4 regions of the Bradyrhizobium sp. 613_E4_N2_2 genome follow, and region 3 is predicted to be linked to each of the others. Evidence: predicted binding sites of a transcription regulator. Region 3 holds the regulator's gene; each other region holds the start of a gene.

What was found. Region 3 encodes LexA, which represses DNA repair genes until DNA is damaged. Its sites were predicted from a motif close to TGTTCNNNNTGTGTTCNG; they were not measured.
Region 1: a site for LexA is predicted at 1,559-1,576, ahead of ruvC (crossover junction endodeoxyribonuclease RuvC). Genes of this name have one in related genera too.
Region 2: a site for LexA is predicted at 1,437-1,454, ahead of AB7290_RS33820 (PA0069 family radical SAM protein). Genes of this name have one in related genera too.
Region 4: a site for LexA is predicted at 1,853-1,870, ahead of AB7290_RS20340 (single-stranded DNA-binding protein). Genes of this name have one in related genera too.

What each region holds. Positions count from the first base shown of each region.
Region 1 is NZ_CP197234.1:1,281,726-1,284,934, forward strand. It holds gene AB7290_RS05975 (methyl-accepting chemotaxis protein) at 1-421, opposite strand, end outside; gene AB7290_RS05980 (YebC/PmpR family DNA-binding transcriptional regulator) at 625-1,371, shown strand; gene ruvC (crossover junction endodeoxyribonuclease RuvC) at 1,607-2,134, shown strand; gene ruvA (Holliday junction branch migration protein RuvA) at 2,131-2,748, shown strand; gene AB7290_RS05995 (hypothetical protein) at 2,745-3,209, shown strand, end outside.
Region 2 is NZ_CP197234.1:7,143,997-7,147,205, forward strand. It holds gene AB7290_RS33815 (VOC family protein) at 1-228, opposite strand, end outside; gene AB7290_RS33820 (PA0069 family radical SAM protein) at 252-1,415, opposite strand; gene AB7290_RS33825 (phosphoketolase family protein) at 1,626-3,209, shown strand, end outside.
Region 3 is NZ_CP197234.1:4,037,785-4,040,993, reverse strand. It holds gene AB7290_RS19270 (molybdopterin molybdotransferase MoeA) at 1-781, shown strand, start outside; gene lexA (transcriptional repressor LexA) at 958-1,659, shown strand; gene AB7290_RS19260 (hypothetical protein) at 1,867-2,088, shown strand; gene AB7290_RS19255 (hypothetical protein) at 2,281-2,715, shown strand; gene AB7290_RS19250 (GAF domain-containing protein) at 2,938-3,209, shown strand, end outside.
Region 4 is NZ_CP197234.1:4,246,628-4,249,836, reverse strand. It holds gene gyrA (DNA gyrase subunit A) at 1-433, opposite strand, end outside; gene AB7290_RS20345 (DUF2306 domain-containing protein) at 602-1,000, opposite strand; gene AB7290_RS20340 (single-stranded DNA-binding protein) at 1,202-1,699, opposite strand; gene AB7290_RS20335 (outer membrane protein) at 2,150-2,911, shown strand; gene AB7290_RS20330 (outer membrane protein) at 3,145-3,209, shown strand, end outside.

The DNA.
Region 1 (3,209 bases), 2.8 Mb from region 3:
GGTCAACGTTGGCGCGGGCTTCCTGCGCTGCGGCGCTGGCTTCGTCGGCGAGCTTGGCGGCCTCGCGCACCTGCGCGCCGATGCCTTGCGCGGACTGGGTGAACTTGTCGGCGGCATGGGCGAAGGTTGAGGCGTTCGACTGCGCCGCATTGGTGCGACCGGTGAGGGCGTCGGTGCGCTCGCGAATATCCGCGAGCGTTGCCGCGGTCGCCTCCGCGCCGCCGGCGACCGAGTTGGCGGCCCGCTCGAGCTGGCGGATCATGGCGCCGAGCTCGAGTTCCAGCAGTTCCAGGATTTCCCTGGCGGAATCGCCCTCGGCCGACAGGGCAGGCGCGGGATCGACCGGCGACGGCGCGGCCTGCGGGGGTGCCACGGGCGCGGACAAGTCGGGCAGACGCTTCCGAAACAATGCGAACGCCATCAGGTCACTCTTGTCGGGGAACGGGCGGTTGCTATTTTCGCAGGCCGGAATGAAATCAGGGTTAACGGTGCCTGGCTCCTAGGCACGGGGCACTACGGTATTACCTTAAAGTCGTAGAGCCTCTTTCATTCCGGTGGGTTGGCGGCCTATAAGGCCGCGCTTCCCACGCTCACCTTTGGCGCACGATTCCTTACGAGACACGCATGGCCGGACATTCCCAATTCAAGAACATCATGCACCGCAAGGGGCGGCAGGATGCCCAGAAGTCGAAGCTGTTCGGCAAGCTGGCGCGGGAAATCACCGTCGCGGCCAAGCTGGGCACGCCCGACCCCAACATGAACCCGCGCCTGCGCGCCGCCATCATCGCGGCGCGCCAGGAGAACATGCCGAAGGACAATATCGAGCGCGCCGTCAAGAAGGCGCTCGGCAATGAGGGCGAGAACTATGACGAGATCCGCTACGAGGGTTACGGCCCCGGCGGCGTCGCCGTCATCGTCGAGGCGCTGACCGACAACCGCAACCGCGCCGCCTCCGACATCCGCTCCTTCTTCACCAAATCGGGCGGCAATCTCGGCGAAACCGGCTCGGTCTCCTTCATGTTCGACCGCACCGGCATCATCGAATACGACCGCAGCGTCGCCTCCGACGACGCGGTGCTGGATGCCGCGATCGAGGCCGGCGCCGACGACGTGGTATCGAGCGAAGGCGGACACGAGATCTACGCCTCGACCGAAGGCTATCGCGACGTCGCCAAGGCGCTGGAAGCCAAGTTCGGCGAGCCGCGCAAGGCTGCGCTGATCTGGAAGCCGCAGAATACGGTCGCGGTCGACGACGAGACCGGCGAGAAGCTCCTGAAGCTGATGGATCTGCTCAACGAGCACGACGACGTCCAGCACGTCTACGCCAATTTCGAGATGTCGGACGCGCTGTTGGCGAAGATGGGCGGCTGAGGTCGCTAATCCCAATCTCCGCTGTCGTCGCCCGGCTTGACCGGGCGACCCAGTATTCCAGAGACGCCAGAAGGATACGGAGAAGCCGCGGCGTACTGGATACCCCGCTTTCGCGGGGTATGACCGCGTGCCTTGTGGTCGTCATCGCGGGCGCCCAATCGCGACACCCCACTTCCCCTGTTACTTCCGTTCTGTTTCTGTTTCCCCCACCGCAGCCAGCCGCTATCACTGGCCCATGACTGCGCTCCCGATTCGTGGCCCCGTTCGCATCATCGGCATCGACCCCGGCCTGCGCCGCACCGGCTGGGGCGTGATCGAGGCCGAGGGCAATCGCCTGATCTACGTCGCCTGCGGCTCGGTGGAACCGCCGGACGATTTGCCGCTGGCGAGCCGGCTGCTCGCGATCCATGAGGGGCTTGCCGCTGTCCTGTCCGGTCACAAGCCGATGGAAGCCGCGGTCGAGCAGACCTTTGTGAACAAGGACGGCGTCGCGACGCTGAAGCTCGGCCAGGCCCGCGGCGTCGCCATGCTGGCGCCCGCGATGTTCGGCATTACTGTCGCCGAATACGCGCCGAACCAAGTCAAGAAGACGGTGGTCGGCGCCGGCCACGCCGACAAGCACCAGATCGCGATGATGCTGAAGATTTTGCTGCCGAAAGCCGAGCCGCCGTCAGCGGACGCCGCCGACGCGCTCGCCATCGCCATTACCCACGCCCATCATCGCCAAAGCACGGCGCTCAGGCTGAAGGTGGCGGGCTTATGATCGGCAAGCTCAAGGGCCTGATCGATTCCTACGGCGAGGATTATGTGCTCCTCGACGTCGGCGGGGTCGGCTATCAGGTGCATTGCTCGGCCCGCACGCTGCAGCATCTGCCCTCGCCCGGCGAGGCCGCGGTGCTGTCGATCGAGACTTACGTCCGCGAGGACCAGATAAAGCTGTTCGGCTTCCGCACCGACCAGGAGCGCGAATGGTTTCGCCTGCTCCAGACCGTGCAGGGCGTCGGCGCCAAGGTCGCGCTCGCCGTGCTCGGCACGCTGGCGCCTTCCGACCTCGCCAACGCGATTGCGCTGCGCGACAAGGCCGCGGTGGCACGCACGCCGGGCGTCGGCCCCAAGGTTGCCGAGCGCATCGTTACCGAGCTGAAGGACAAGGCGCCTGCTTTCGCCAATGTCGATCCCGCCGTCGTGCATCTCGCCGGCGCCGTCGACGACCAGCGCGCGCCGCGCCCGGTGGCAGATGCGATCTCTGCGCTGGTCAATCTCGGCTACGGCCAGCCGCAGGCGGCTGCCGCTATTGCATCCGCATCGCGCAGCGCGGGCGAGAGCGCCGAGACCGCGCAACTCATCCGGCTAGGCCTGAAGGAGCTGTCGAAGTGAGCGCGGCCCACGCCAATCCCGTCGCCGCCCTGTTTCGTCGCCTTTCGCGCGTGGCCGGTATCGTCGTGATTTTCTCCATTGTCGGGCCGCTGACGACCGCCGCGTTGGTTGCTGTGACGGTAACGGCGCTCGGCGCCGCGGTGCTGCAGATGTTTCTCGTGTTCCTCGAACTGGAAGCACTGCGTGCTCTGGTTTCGATCGCGGTCGTGCTGTTGGCCATCGTCACGATTCTCGCCTCGTTCCTTCCTGCAGTCGTCGCCGGCCTGATATTTGCGTTGGCGGCGGTCTACGCCGATCTCAACATGATCTGGATGGCGTGGCTCGCCGCGGCCGTGGGCGCGGCCGGCTTCGTCATGGTTGGCATGTTCGTCGTGCCCTCCGAAACCTCGGCGGTGATCGTGCCGAGTGTCCGTTCCGCGCCCGAGGCGCTGAAGCTTTCGGCGATGCTCGCCGTCGTCGCC
Region 2 (3,209 bases), 3.1 Mb from region 3:
CGCGGGCCTCGGATTGTCCGGCAACTTGGCATCGGCCGCGAGCTTATCCCAGTGAAACAGGGCCAGCACCGGACCACCGGTATCATAGAAGGCGACGGCCTCGCCGGTCCCCTTCAGCCGACGCGAGAAGCCGAGCGCGTCATAGAAGGCGATGCTGGCGCGAATGTCGCTCACACCCAGTGTGATGACGGTGAGCCGCGGCACCGGCGCGGCAAGTTCCTGGCTCATGCTACGCCTCTTTCGCTTCCCGGTCAGAACAGGCTGAGCTGATCGCCGTTCCGCTTCGGCCTCGCAAAGTGATCCGTCGTCAGCTTGGAGCGCCGCTTGTTCAGCCCAAGCCTGTCGCAGGCGATCTCGAAGCGGCGGCCGATGGTCCAGGCCATCGGTCCGGTGCCCTTCATCCGCTCACCCCATTTCGCGTCGTAATCGCGGCCGCCGCGCATGTCGCGGATCAGGGTGAAGACGTGGCGGTAGCGGTCCGGATAGTTGGCCATCAGCCATTCGCGGAAGAGATCACGCACCTCCAGCGGCAGCCGCAGCAGCACATAGGAGGCTTCCTTGACGCCGGCATGGGCGGCGGCATCGAGAATGCGCTCGATCTCGGAATCGTTCAGCGCGGGGATCACGGGCGCGACCATCACGGTGGTCGGAATGCCGGCCTCCGAGAGCTGCTTCAGCGCCTCCAGCCGCTTCGGCGGCGTCGCCGCGCGCGGCTCCATGGTCCGCGCGAGTTTTGGATCGAGCGAGGTGACCGAGATCGCGACCTTGGCGAGGTTGCGCTTGGCCATCCGCGCGAGAATGTCGATGTCGCGCACGACCAGCGCCGACTTGGTGACGATGCCGACCGGATGGCCGGCGCGCTCCAGCACTTCGAGAATGCCGCGCATGATCTTACGCTCGCGCTCGATCGGCTGATACGGATCGGTATTGGTCCCGATCGCGATCATCCGCGGCTCGTAGCCGGTCGCGGCCAGCTCCTTCTCGAGCAGCGAAGGCGCCTCGGGCTTGGCAAACAGCTTTGACTCGAAGTCGAGCCCCGGCGACAGGCCGAGATAGGCGTGCGTCGGCCGCGCGAAGCAATAGACACAGCCGTGCTCGCAGCCGCGATAGGGATTGATCGAGCGGTCGAAGCCGATATCGGGGGATTCGTTGCGGGTGATCACCTTGCGCGAGGTGTCGACGCCAACGGTGGTCTTGAACGGCGGCAGCTCCTCCAGGCTCTGCCAGCCATCGTCGAAGGCGACGCGGGCCTCGGCCTCGAAGCGGCCGCTGGCATTGGACTGGGCGCCCCGCCCTCGCCTGCGCTGTTTGTCGATGGCGACCGCCAGTTCGGGAAAATCAGAGTCCGCACCCGCCGGCTCGGAGGGCGCCGTGACCGGCGGGTGCTTGAGAGCATGAGAGGATGCTGGACTCATGAAGCCAAGATAGCACGCCAAAGGAACAAATCAAGAACACAAACAAAAAACTGAAAAACAACCCCATGCACAGTAGCCGCCCAAATTTCGGGCGCGGTCCTTTGACCTCACGCAACACACCGGTCGCGGCGATCCTGTTCGATGCCGGACAGGGATCAATCGCACCGGAACAAAGTTGGTGACGATCGCTGGGTGAAAGTCAGCAGGAACATGACAAATCAACGACAATCGGCCTCAGGGAGCAGCGAGCTCGATCTGCTCGATCGCTATTGGCGCGCCGCGAACTACCTCTCCGTCGGGCAAATCTATCTGCTCGACAATCCGCTGCTGCGCGAGCCGTTGCGGCCGGAGCACATCAAGCCGCGCTTGCTCGGACATTGGGGCACGACGCCCGGTTTGAACTTCATCTACGCCCATCTCAACCGCGTCATCCGCGCGCTCGATGTCAGCGTGCTCTATATCTGCGGTCCCGGCCACGGCGGCCCGGGCATGGTGGCCAACACCTATCTCGAAGGCAGCTACAGCGAGATCTATCCTGACGTCGCGCGCGATACGGACGGATTGCGAAAACTTTTCAGGCAGTTCTCCTTCCCCGGCGGCATTCCGAGCCACGCGGCGCCGGAAACGCCGGGCTCGATCCACGAAGGCGGCGAGCTCGGCTACGCGCTGGTGCATGCCTATGGCGCCGCATTCGACAATCCCGACCTGATCGTCGCCTGCGTCGTCGGCGATGGCGAGGCGGAAACCGGCCCGCTCGCGGCGTCCTGGCACTCAAACAAGTTCCTGAATCCCGCCCATGACGGCGCCGTGCTGCCGATCCTGCACCTCAACGGTTACAAGATCGCGAACCCGTCCGTGCTCGGACGGATGCGCGACGCGGAGATCCGCGACCTGTTCCGCGGGTTCGGCCACGAGCCGCTGTTCGTCGAGGGCGACGATCCCGAATTGATGCACCAGGCCATGGCGGATGCGCTCGACGTCGCGCTCGCCAGCATCCGCTCGATCCAGCAGCATGCCCGCGACGGCCGCAAGAGCGTCGAGCGGCCGCGCTGGCCGATGATCGTGCTGCGCAGCCCGAAGGGCTGGACCGGCCCGAAGGAGGTCGACGGCAAGAAGGTCGAGGGCTTTTGGCGCGCACATCAGGTTCCCGTTGCGGGCTGTCGCGAGAACCCGGCGCATCTGAAAATCCTCGAAGACTGGATGCGCAGCTACGAGCCCGAGAAGCTGTTCGACGGCAGCGGCGCGCTTATTCCCGAGCTCCAGGCTCTGGCGCCCGAAGGTAACAGGCGCATGGGCGCCAATCCGCACGCCAATGGCGGCCTGTTGAAGAAGGAGTTGAAGCTGCCGGACTTCCGCAGTTTTGCGTTGGACGTGCCGCAGCCCGGCGGCGTCACCGGCGAAGCGACGCGTGAGCTCGGCAAATTTTTGCGCGACGTCATCCGCCTCAACGCCGAGGCGCGCAACTTCCGCATCATGGGTCCGGACGAGACCGCGTCAAACCGGCTCGACGCCGTGTTCGAGGCGACCGAACGGGTCTGGATGGAGCCGACGGAGCCTTACGACGTGCATCTCGCCCAAGACGGCCGCGTGATGGAGGTTTTGAGCGAGCATCTCTGCCAGGGCTGGCTCGAGGGTTATCTGCTCACCGGCCGCCACGGCTTGTTCTCCTGCTACGAGGCCTTCATCCACATCGTCGATTCCATGTTCAACCAGCACGCCAAATGGCTGAAGGTGACGCGGCATCTGCCCTGGCGGCGACCGATCGCCTCGCTGAACTATCTCCTGACCTCGCAT
Region 3 (3,209 bases):
GCTGCTGCGCAAAGGGGCCCGGCTCACCGAGCGCGACCTCGCGCTCGCCGCCGGCATGAATTACCCGCAACTGCCGGTCCGGCGACGCCCGAAGGTCGCGATCCTCGCCACCGGCGACGAGCTGGTGATTCCGGGTACGACGCCGGGTCACGGCCAGATCGTCTATTCCAACGGTTATGCCCTGCACGCGCTCGCCCGCAGCGAGGGCGCCGATACCATCGACCTCGGGGTTGCCGCCGACACGCTGGAGGCCACCACGGCCGGCATCGGCCGCGCGCGGGAGAGCGGCGCGGACATCCTGATCACGACCGGCGGCGCGTCGGTCGGGGACCACGATCTGGTCCAGCAGGCGCTGAGGGACGAAGGTATCTCGATGGCGTTCTGGAAGATCGCGATGCGGCCGGGCAAGCCGATGATGAACGGGCGGCTCGGCGCGATGCGTGTGATCGGCCTGCCCGGCAATCCCGTGTCATCTTACGTTTGCGGCTTCCTGTTCATGGTGCCGTTGATTCGCGCGCTTTCGGGCCGTTCGATGATTCATCACCGCCGCGAACGCGCGGTGCTCGGCCGCGATGTCGGCGCCAATGACCAGCGCGAGGATTACCTGCGCGCACGCCTCGAGCTGCGCGACGACGGCACGCTCGTCGCCCTTCCGGTCAATCACCAGGATTCCTCGCTGCTTGCGAATCTTGCTGCGGCACAGGCACTTCTCGTGCGCGCGCCATTCGCGCCGAAGGCCGAAGCCGGCACGCCTTGCGAGGTCTTGCGGCTGCCCGTGTGATCGCTTCGTTCGCGTGCGTTCCGCGAACTTTGTCGCGTTCACGGTAAATTAAGCAGTTGCGGAACATGTATCGAACATATAGTGTCCGTTCATGATTTGTTTCGAGAATGTAGCGGCTTACTGCTGAATTCAGCGTCTCGGAATCGAACGACATCAACCGGGGGATTTTGGTCGAGATGTTAACGCGCAAACAATACGAGCTCCTGCGGTTCATCAGCGAACGGCTGAAGGAAAGCGGCGTGCCGCCCTCCTTCGATGAGATGAAGGACGCGCTCGACCTGCGCTCGAAATCAGGCATCCATCGCCTGATCACCGCGCTCGAGGAGCGCGGCTTCATCCGGCGCCTGCCCAACCGGGCCCGCGCCATCGAGGTGATCAAGCTGCCCGAGCTTCAGGCCGCCGCCGGCAGCCGCCGCGGCTTCACACCGAGCGTCATCGAAGGCAATCTCGGCAAGGTCCGCACGACTTCGAGCCCGCCGGCGGACGAGGGCGAGCGCCCCGTCGCGGTCCCCGTGATGGGCCGCATCGCGGCCGGCACGCCGATCGAGGCCTTGCAGACCCGCAGCCACACCATCAGCGTACCGCCTGACATGCTCGGCTCGGGCGAACATTACGCGCTCGAAGTGCGCGGCGATTCCATGGTCGAGGCCGGCATTCTCGACGGCGACATGGCGCTGATCCAGCGCAACGAGAGCGCCGATACCGGCGATATCGTGGTGGCGCTGATCGACGACGAGGAGGCGACGCTCAAGCGCTTCCGCCGCCGCGGCGCCTCGATCGCGCTCGAGCCCGCCAACGCCGCCTATGAGGTCCGCATCCTCCCGCCCAACCGGGTGAAGATCCAGGGCAAGCTGATCGGGCTGTACCGGAAGTATTGATACCGGACGTGCCGGTATCGGTTATTGGGCGCCCCGCGCTCTTTCGATCGGCATCGCTGATCCGAGATTGGAGCGGACGATTGTCCGCTTCCGCTGGATAGTCTTTCTGGTTTCGCGCAGATTATCCGGCCCCTCCTCCGACGGTAAATCCTCGGCACGCCGCACGAAGCAGCCCTGCTTCGCGGCCTTCAGGTTCGAGGAGAATGCATGCGCCGGATCGTTCCGAGCAAAATTGCTGTGGCGCTGATCGCAGCATCAGCGTCGCAAGCCTTGGCCGTGCAAGCCTTGGCCGTGCAAGCCTTGGCCGCGCAATCGCGGCCCCGTGTCCGCAAGGACACCGCCGTAAGCGAGCAAGTCCGCAAGGCCGTCGACCAACCGTCGCGGCCGGGCTGGCAATATTCCGGCTGGTCGGCGCCTGCGGGGCGCTGACACGCGCCTGCAGAATGCAAAGGGGCGGGCTTTGTTCCTGGTGGATTCGGGAAAGTTAATGTGATTGCGGCCTGCGGCGGCGAGCCGTAGATTTGCCTACAACCCGGCAGAACGTTTGGTATTTCCACTCTGATAGAGGCCTGCGCCTCGATTAAGAGACGTGGGTCGCTATCCCTGCATGAGGAGCACCCGATGTGTGACTACAGCCTGCATGCCGTCGCGTCGCGTCCCGCCGAAGTCGGCGAGACGATCGTCACGACAACCTTCCGCGGCACCTCGACGCGCGGCTTTGCCTCCGCGGCCGATCCGACCGTCGCGGTCTGCCTGCTCCCGGGGACGGAGCTCGCCTTCGCCGACAACGTCCGCTACGACAATCGCTGGATCTGGACGCGCACCGTCAATTCGCGCGTCGGCAAGTTCGGCAAGATCGATCCGCACATTCCCGATCGCCATCATGATGCGATCGAATTCCCCGACGGCAAATCCGTGCTGGTGACGCAGCTGGTCGAAGGCCAGCGTGCGACCGTGCTGCAGCTACCGGTGACCCAGCCGCTCGGCGAGCGCGAGCACAAGCCGCAGACCATCACCGACAGCCGGACAACCATCACCCGCCTGCCGATCGGCTGATGCAGCCATTCCCGGCCGGCAGGTCGGGCCAGGATTGAAATCGCCATCGCCGGCCGAGGCCGGCGAGATGGTGTCGTTTGTGTCCCGCGAAACTCCATCGGGCGGACCAAGCCGTGGCGTCTCCACCGCACGAAGTTTGCGCTGTCCTGCCTGAATTTTGAACGTCCGTTCCGCAGCCAAATGGCCGATGCTTGGTGCGGCTTGAGACGGCGGGCACGTTCGATGAAGACCTTCATTCGCGTCGTTGAACTCTGGGTGCCTGACCGCACGCGCATGCGGCTGGAATTCGGCGGCGGCCTCTACGGCGAAGGGTTGTCCGCGTTTAGGGACGTGAGCGAGGGTCTGCATTTCGGATATGACGAGGGGCTTCCCGGCAAGGCCTGGACCAGCGGCCACCCCGTGATCCTCACCAGATTCACCGATTCCTATTTCAGGCGGACCGATCAGGCCATCGCCGCCGGGCTGACCTGCGGCGTTGCGGTGCCGGTGTTTTC
Region 4 (3,209 bases), 210 kb from region 3:
GCAGAGCCAACGCCACCTTCGTCAGTCGCGCTTCGGTGTACCGATAGGCGGCCGGGGGATCGCCGTCGACCGAGCCGAAATTGCCCTGGCCGTCGATGAGCGGCACGCGCATCGAGAAGTCCTGCGCCATCCGGACCATGGCGTCGTAGATCGACTGGTCGCCATGCGGATGATATTTACCGATGACGTCACCGACCACGCGCGCCGACTTGACGTACTTCTTGTCGGGCGTGTGCCCCTGCTCGTTCATCGAGTAGAGGATGCGACGATGAACCGGCTTCAACCCGTCGCGCGCATCGGGCAGCGCACGCGCCACGATCACGCTCATCGCGTAATCGAGGTAGGACTTCTTCATCTCCTCGTAGATGGAAACGGGACGAATGTCCGAGGGTTGCGCCGGCTGGTCGCCGGGCTTGTTGTCGTCGTCAGCCAAGGGGAAATCCGGTGAGATTTTATCTGGGAATCATATAGCGCATCGCCCCCCTGATAACCACCCTTGCGAGGTCTGGGGAAGCGGTTTTTCCGACTGTTTTTCCAGAGACTTACGAGCTCAGCACCACTGCCTCGAGCGAAGCCGGAATGAGCCGCCGGGAACCACGTCCTAGGCTCCGAAAATCACCCGGTGCATGATCCGTCCAGGCACAAGCGTGAACAGCCCGGCAATCACGAGCGCGCCGATGAACGTCATGATCATGATACGCCGGTGATCGGCGACCCGATGGGTATGCGCCCGCCACACCGCGAGCGGTAGCATCACCAGCGTGAAGATCGACAGGAGATGGATCGGGCTGAACGGCCCGATCAGACGGATCTGGTGGATCCAGAACGACGAGGCCGCCACCACCGCCATCAGCGCCACCCAGATCCAGCCGATCGTCCGGTGCGGCAGCGTTCCCTTGGGGGCAGCAAACTGGACAAGGCCGAGCACGAAGGCGGCCATGGCGGCAAAGGCATGCAGCGGGATCGCTGGAGCAGCCTCAAGCAGCGGCGCAACGCTCATGCAGGGCTTTCTCCGATCGACGGCCGACCAATGTGAATAGAATTAACATCAAGTTAATATCATTCACATCACGCCTCGTCAAAGGCCTGAGGCAGCACATGAGGCAAGCCCGGAAAAACCGAGCTTTGCCCGCCAATTGGTAAGGAATCCTGTCTCTCTACGCGAGCAAGGTGACATCAGGGGCGAAGCGCCCCGCCCGTCTCAGAACGGGATGTCGTCGTCCATGTCGCTGTTGCGGCCACCGCCGCCGCCGGCGGCAACGGCACGGCGCGGCGCGCTGCTGACGGGACCGGAGGAGCCGAAATCGCCGCCCGGCTCGTCGCCGAAGCTGCCGCCTCCACCGCCGCCGCGGCCGTCGAGCATCGTCAGGGTCGAGTTGAAGCCCTGGAGCACGACCTCGGTGGAGTACTTCTCGGCGCCGCTCTGGTCGGTCCATTTGCGGGTCTGGAGCGCGCCCTCGATGTAAACCTTCGCGCCCTTCTTCAGGTACTGCTCGGCGACCTTGCAGAGCCCTTCATTGAAGATCACGACGCGATGCCACTCGGTCTTTTCCTTGCGCTCGCCGCTATTCTTGTCGCGCCAGGTCTCCGAGGTGGCGATGCTCAAATTCGCGATCGGCCGCCCGTCCTGGGTGCGGCGGATTTCGGGATCCTTGCCGAGATTTCCAACCAGAATGACCTTGTTGACGCTTCCCGCCATCGCCGCTCTCCACTCCGAATGCCACTGAATTTTAGAAGGCCCGGGACGCGCCCGCGTCCTCTGCAACCTGTTGACGCGACCCTATACGCTTGCGCGGACGGATCGGCCCGTCACCCCTCCACTTATCCCCACATATAGCACCCCTGGCCGGTTCGTTCCAGATTTGTTCTTATGACTCCCCTCACCTTGTTGCGCTGGCAAGACGACACCGCGCTGCACAAAGACGGCCTGCGCCAAATGGAATTTCCCCGAATTCCTGAGAACGGCGAAAACAGCTTAACATTCATCAAGTTAGAGGCAGTTCAGATGCCGCCCGACTGTTGCATTCCGGAGACGGACTCCGCCGACCGCCTAAGCTACGCTTGCCGCGGAATTAGATTCTTATAGGCGTCGCGCCTGATCAGCCGCTTCGGGGACTTCGAAAAGCGGTCAGAAACTGGGGGGACTGCAATGAATAAGATTTTGATTGGTACTATTGGTGCAATCGCGTTGGGGCTGTCGGCTCCCGCAAGCGCGGCAGATCTCGCTGCGCGTCCCTACACCAAGGCTCCGGCACCGATGATCGCGACCATCTACGACTGGAGCGGCTTCTACATCGGTATCAACGGCGGCGGCGGCACCAGCCACAAGTGCTGGGACGTCGATATCGGCGGTGGCGTTCTCGTAGGCGAAGGCTGCCACAACGCGACCGGCGGCACGGTCGGCGGCCAGGTCGGCTACCGCTGGCAGTCAGCCAACTGGGTGTTCGGCTTCGAAGGCCAGGGCAACTGGGCCGATTTCTCGGGTGACAACATCAGTGCGATCAGCGGCCTGCGCGATCGTTCGAAGATCAACGCCTTCGGCCTGATTACCGGTCAGGTCGGTTACGCCTGGAACAACGTCCTGGTCTACGTGAAGGGCGGCGGCGCCGTCGTCAGCGATCGCTACCGCAGCTTCGACGTCGCCAGCGGCCTCGAGTTCGACCGGGCCAACGAGACCCGTTGGGGCGGCACCGTGGGTGCGGGCGTCGAGTTCGGATTCGCCCCGAACTGGACCGTGGGCTTCGAGTACGACCACATCTTCCTCGGCAACCGCACCATCGGCTTCACCGGATCCGGCAATTTCGCCCCGCTCGGCGTTGCCACACGCTCCGATCGCATCAGCCAGGACGTCGATATCGGCCTCGTCCGCGTGAACTATCGCTGGGGCGGTCCGATGATCGCAAGATACTGACATCCCTCTGAAATCGCTTGGAGATCAAAGGCCGGCCTCGCGCCGGCCTTTTTGCGTGGGCAACGGGAATTATAGGTCAGTCACCGTTACGTTTTGCGATTATTGTGGCTTTTGGGAGACGCAACTTGCGGCTTTGCTCGTGTAAGCACGACATCAGTTGGACCACGGCGTCCGATGTCCTTCCGAACGCACGGAAGGCAAAAACAGAAACCGGGACTGGGATTAGTTTGAAAATGAAGAAGGTTTTGTTGGCTTCGGCCTGTTTGTTCGCTCTCGCTGCTCCGGCTTCGGCCGCTGA